DNA from 2 places in the Zunongwangia sp. genome. Region 1 is predicted to be linked to the other one. Evidence: riboswitches for the same ligand, from Rfam matches in the RefSeq annotation. Region 1 holds a riboswitch; the other holds the start of a gene.
The links. A riboswitch is a leader RNA that binds a small molecule or an ion and turns the genes downstream of it on or off. The one in region 1 is predicted to bind cobalamin.
Positions count from the first base shown of each region.

Region 2: linked by a shared signal. The riboswitch ahead of nrdG (anaerobic ribonucleoside-triphosphate reductase activating protein) and the one ahead of ACN0WI_RS05120 (hypothetical protein) in region 1 are both predicted to bind cobalamin.

Region 1 covers NZ_JBLXIB010000003.1:60,816-64,008, reverse strand. Annotated here, with positions in the region: gene ACN0WI_RS05125 (hypothetical protein) at 1-504, opposite strand, end outside; gene ACN0WI_RS05120 (hypothetical protein) at 729-1,871, opposite strand; cobalamin riboswitch at 1,985-2,193, opposite strand; gene ACN0WI_RS05115 (nitroreductase family protein) at 2,344-3,042, opposite strand; gene ACN0WI_RS05110 (winged helix-turn-helix transcriptional regulator) at 3,135-3,193, shown strand, end outside.
Region 2 covers NZ_JBLXIB010000002.1:383,977-387,169, reverse strand. Annotated here, with positions in the region: gene nrdD (anaerobic ribonucleoside-triphosphate reductase) at 1-1,339, opposite strand, end outside; gene nrdG (anaerobic ribonucleoside-triphosphate reductase activating protein) at 1,336-1,785, opposite strand; cobalamin riboswitch at 1,869-2,059, opposite strand; gene ACN0WI_RS04555 (enoyl-CoA hydratase/isomerase family protein) at 2,414-3,184, opposite strand.

The DNA.
Region 1 (3,193 bases):
ATTGGCAGAACTTGCTGCAATTAAGTTTCCTCCGGCTAAGCCTGGGCCAACAATTAATCCTACCGGGAAAGCAGAGCTTGAGCTTTCCTCGTAATATCCGTTGTTAGAGGTTTCTGTTTTACTAGTGTAAACATTTAAAGGCGTTAGTAAAAGATACCACAAATACGATGCAGGGCTTTGTTTTAGTGTTTTAAAAGCTTCTTGATTTTCCATAATGTAAACTTGGTCCCCACTTTCGTAAGTTAGTTTAGCATCTCTACCAAATTTTAAATCTCTGTTAGAGTTGTTCGTTATTTTTATAGCAACAAGTTTTACCCCTTTTTTTAATTCTTTTTTAGCATATTTTTTTCTGAGTAAGCCATATTTATAATCTAGCCGAACACTATCTGATAGGTTAGTAGAAAGATAGTTGATGTTTTTTGGAGAAATAGGTTTATAACCCGATGCACAATTTGTTAATGTAGCTACTAAAAGTAGCAACATAATAATTCTAAAAATTCTCATTTTTTGATTGATTAGTTAACTTAATATAGGTTATTGTTGTAATTATTTGTTAATGCTTAGTGTTAAGTTTAATATTGGTTTTATTGTAAGTTGTTTATTATTAAATAACTATGTTTTGTAAAACGGTTTGAGATGTTAAAATTTTTAACAAAAGTATAAAAAAAGAGGAAAAATCATTGATTTTTCCTCTAATTATAAGGGTTCAGCCGTTGTGAAACTTAGAGTTATTCTGCCATAGAAAGATCGGCAGCACCTTTTATTTCAGTAGAAATTTCACCTAACGAACCTGCATTTCCTTGTGCTCCAGTATACACTTTTATAAAGTCTATACCTTTTAGAGAAACGTTATTCATATCAGCATCTACAGCCCAATCTAATTCCATTGCGTTCCCTCCGTAAGTGGCGTAATCTTCATCATAATTATCAACGTAGCCCCATTCTAACGCATCTATAGTCACAAACCTATTGTAGTTTATAGTAGGATAAACTCTTGTTCCCGTAAATGTTACTTTTTCTTGTTCCTCGATAAACAGCGGATAATAGTTTTGAGTATGGTTACTATTAACCATTACGCTATCTTTGTTTTCTTGATTATCTACCCAAGGTACGTTTGCATATTCTCCAGGATTGGTGTAAGTAACTTCGTAATTAGATAATGTTTCTTCAGCAGTATGTGCGCTTCCGGCTAGTTCGTACCAAGTATCGTCGGGTAATCCGTTTCCATTAGTATCGAAAGAAACTTGTACAATTCCCGGTTCCGATGAGCCATTAAAGGCATTTCCGTACACAACAAAATCTTTCTCGTTTTCTCGATTTTCAATAGTATGATCAAAACTAAAAATTACATAGCCTCCCCAAGCTCCTAATGATACCATACCTGATTTTCCGCCTACTAATTTTTGAGCATCTTCTAACGTACCATAACTAGCATTTATGTATTGACTGGGAGCCGGCTTATATTCTATGATTTCAGAAATATAAGCGCTACTACTTTCGGTTTTTGGCCGAACGTATAAATTGTAAGGATCGTTTACGATTACCTGATAGTTTCTCGAAAGCGTATCGTATTCGGCTATGGCTATAAAATTAAGCGAAAAAGTGCCGGACTCAGCTGGTGTATAATTTAATTCGTGTTTTTTGGCAATAGTTTCATCATCAAGTTTCCAGCTAAAGCTAGTTTGTGACGGAAGGTTAAGAATTTCAGGCTGTAAATTGATAGTTTCGCCTAATAGTATTTCCTGATTTTCTGGGTAAGTGGGAGTAGCAAATTCCATAGGGATATTAATTTCATCTTCGTCGCTACACGAAGAGAAAAAGCTTACGATTGCAAGCGAAGCTAATAAATAAAAAGATAATTTTTGTTGCATTTGCTTAGTATTAAGGTTTGAAATTAATTAATAGTTACCAAACAAAACAATAGGAGGGAATAGGGTAGAATACCATTAAACATATACACCCAAAACCTTAACTCCCGAAAGTTTTGTTTTTTGTGATTTTAGGCAGGTATTCTGACTTATCTCTCTTTTTTACACCTTCCCATCTTAAAATAGACAGTGGTTTTACTAGTAAAAAGATTATTTCCGAATATAGCGGAAGAGACTTACAGCAGCGGGAACTGTTCCGGATTTACACCGGATTCCCTTTTAATACAATTTCAAAAAAATTGTAACCAAAAATCTAGGCAATATTAGGTAAAATTAATAGGAAAACGAATAACTACTATTAAAATAAAAAATGATTCGTTTTAAAGGGATTTCGTTATAAAAAAAATCCTAAAAATTAGGTTCTAAATTTTAGATACCTAGTTTTTAGGATTAATACAATAAGTAGATTAACTTATTATTTGTTTGGTAAAGAGCCTATTGTTTTACCTGAAGGAGCTTCATCAAAATCAGCCGCATCTTCAATAGTCATTTCAGTAATAAAGTCTTCTTTTGGGGTTCTAACTTTTTTCATATTTACTAACCAATCTTCACTTTCTTCTCGGTATCCTAGTGGTAAAAGTAAGGTGCTTTTATATCCGCTTCCTTCTAGTTTTAGGAGTTTGTCTAGTTTTTCAGGAACAAAGCCTTCAACTGGGGTAGCATCTACTTTTTGCTCGGCAGCTGCAGCAATAGCCATTGCAAACGAAATATAACTTTGTTTAGAAGCATGGTGGGCTTGCCATTCTTCACCTAAAGGTTCGTATAAGCTTAAAATATTCGCTTTATAATCATCCATGGTGCTATGTGGCAATCCGCGTTCATCCATTGTGTAATTAAATACGTCGCTTACACGCTTATTGGTATACTTATCCCAAGCAACAAAAACTAGTAAATGGGAGCAATCTGTTATTTGGCTTTGGTTCCAAGAAATTCCTTTTATTTTTTCTAATAAAGCTTTATCAGAAATTACTATAATTTTATAAGGTTGTAATCCAGAAGAAGAAGGGGACATACGTGCCGCTTCTAGTATATAATCTAATTTTTCTTGAGGTACTTTTGTACCGTTCATTTTTTTTGTGGCATAACGCCAATTTAAATTATCCAGTAAACTCATTAGTTTCAATTTTTTTACAAATTTACAATATATACTTTAATTTGGTAACTTTGTGACAAAAAGTAACAGTGACATTTAAGTAACCACTTATTATGGAAGATGTAAAAGAAATTAAAATACCAACAATTCAGAATTGTTCCCAAAAAATAAG
Region 2 (3,193 bases), on a different contig from region 1:
CCCCTAGATTTTCAGCAGGAACAAACTCTGTATTGAATTGATAGCCGTATTGCTTTTTAGCTTCTTGATTAGCTTTGTAAATCTTTTTTAATTGATAGCTTAGAAAGTCTTTATATTCTTTGGAGTTGGTAGCTTTAATACCTAAACTTTCGGCAGCTTCAACCATACCATTAATTCCTATAGTTAGAAATTGCTTGTTAAGATCTATAAAACCGGCATCGTAAACAGGTAGCATTCCTGCAGCTTGGTAGCGCTCCATTAATTTTCGGTAAGCCACCTGATATTTATGAATTTTTTCTACTTCTGTAGTTAAGTTTTTACCTTGTTGTAATAATCTATTTACATTCATGGTAATAACATTAATAGAGCCGGTAGCTACTCCACCGGCTCCTAAAGAATAGCTAAATGTGTTTTTACCAATTTCGTTCCGTAAACGGCAGCAAGAAGCTAAACTATCGGCACTTTCAGATTGGTAAATAAAGAATGAATTTCCATTACTTAATTCTTCAGCACAAAAATCAGCAAATTCAGTATCGGCGGGTTCTTCATCTTCTATAAGCATAGCTGCTGTTATTACCGGAAAAGTAAGCAGTGCTTTATTACGTTCTTTGTTAAACCATTTCATAAAAAAGACCTGTAGTTTTTTTAAGCTTTCCCATGCTGGTTTTTCGAAATCCGGAAATACAAAATCACCAAACATGCTTTCGTAATATTTCTCGTCGTAAATTGAAATATTCCAAAAAACAGATTGATATCCTCTAGCAGCAGCAGGCTGGTTAATGGCGTACACCACATGCTGAAGGTGATTCTCTATAGTTTTTGTATTTGTTTCTAAGTAGTTTTTTCCATAATCTTTCCTTGCGAAATAATCGAAATACAATAAAAATTCTACTGTAGCGAGCGCACCTGCAAATTGAGAGCTAATGGCAAATACTAAATTTACAAATTCTCCACAATAGCTTTCTAAGTGTAAAGGTGCTTTACTTTCACCTCCAATTTTAGTAAGCCCATCTAATAAAAACGGATACATGTTTATAGAAACACAATAGGGCTTTAGTGATGTTTCATCGTGAACATAAATTTCATGATTTTCGATTTGGCGTATATATTCGTTAGCTAAAGTTTCATCGTATAACTCGGCTATTTGATTTTTAATGAGTTGTCGATTTACCTGAATGTTAATGTCTTTATTGAGCTCGGCTTCCATAGTAGCTATATTTTTGGAAGTAACATTTGCATTGGCATCAACACTAGACCCATCGGCTGCATTTTGTGCAGAGATATACTCTTCTATAAATGCTATTTTTTTATCTACTTGTTTAGGAGTTAATCGTATCATGACGCTATAAATAAGTGGTTAAGTTTTTTTCCAGTAGCTACTTCTATAAATTTTTGGTTCGTATTAGGATTTGATAATCCGCCTAACGAAGGATTCCAAGGCCCAGTTTTAAGCCAAGTTAATTGTTGCAATATAGAATCGGGGATAGCATTGTAGCCTGTATATAAACAGGTTTTATAATTAAAGGTTTTTGCGATTTTTAAAAATTCTTCCAAATCTTTAGGAAACCATTCGCCACCCATAAATAGGACGCAAGTTGCAAAACCTTTGTATTGTTCGAGTATATTTTTATAAATATCGGTAGTTAGAAGTTCTCCATTATTCTCTTTCCATAAATAAGGAGAATGGCACCCCTTGCATTTTAAAGGGCAACCAGTAATACTGAAGCAAATACTTACTTCACCAGGTACTTCTTGTAGCACAATTTCTTTTTGCGCAAACTTCATAAGCCTTGTTCACTAATCTGATTTTTATTCAGAAAATTAATAGTCAGTGTTTATTATAATACAGTAACTTTTTACCCGAAAGTTCTATACTAGTATAGTAAGGCAGGTCTTCTGACTTTGCATGTTGGCGTCTTCCCACCTTAATTAGATAGTGACTATGTGGTGCCGTTTAAATTGCTTACAGCTGCGGGAACAGTTTTAGATTTTCACTAATATTCCCTTTTAATTTTGAGCTACAGGAAGCAGTTCAAAAACCTTACTTCATATTTTATATTAAGAATTTCTGTGTTAAGTTCGAAACCAAAAATTCTATCTATAAATTACTCCTAGAGATATCTCTTAAATAATTTATTTAGCTTAAAAGTACAATAGATTTTTCTGAAGTAGAATCAGAAAATCACCAAATTATAAACCGGTTATCAACAATTTTAAATCTAATTTTTAAACACTTGTTTTAGTGTTTTTTATGAAAGATTATGATTTTATTTTTCGTGACGTAATTATATTAAAATAAGCTATTGGAAAAAATAAAAAATAGAGGAAAACCTATTAATAAATTTTCTCGTGTAAATAGTTAATATCTATCTGTTTTAAAACATGTATTATACGTTGTATTGTAAAATTATAATTACTTATTTTTAAACTTAGAGAGTGCATTTTTGGTAAAATCGGATAATACCAATTCACCACTTATCGCTGCATTTTCTACCAAAATAGTAGCCCAATTTTCGGTACCCTTCCACAATAATTTTTTCATTTCGTGCAAGGCTTCAGGATTATAGCTGGCTAATTTTTCAGCAAAAATTTCAATTTCTTTATCCATGTCTGTTATAGATTCAAAAACACGAGCATATAAGCCTTTTTCTTTTGCCCAGTATGCATTTTTCCAATCTTGAGCAGCGAGAGTTAATTCTGCTAATCCAGAAACTCCTATTTTTCGCTCTACAGCAGGAGCAATTACAAATGGACCAATGCCAATACTTAATTCGGAAAGTTTAATAGAAGCAGCTTCGGTTGCCATAGCATAATCGCAGGCAGCAATAAGGCCTACACCTCCACCAACTGTTTTTCCTTGAATTCTGCCAATAATCAATTTCTTACATTTTCGCATGGCGTTAAGAACTTTTGCAAAACCGGAAAAAAATAATTTTCCTTGTTGCATATTTTCGATAGTCAATAACTCATCGAAGGAAGCTCCTGCACAAAATGCTTTTTCACCTTCAGATTTTAAAACGATAACAGCAACCTCTTCGTTATCAGATAATTTTTCGAAAGCATTAGCTAAACGATCTAGCAATACCGATGGAAAACTGTTACTTGCCGGATGGCCAAACTCAAGATATGCTACGTTGTTGATAATGTTAGTATATAGGCTACCATTTTTTCTAGAAGTGGACATTTTATTTCA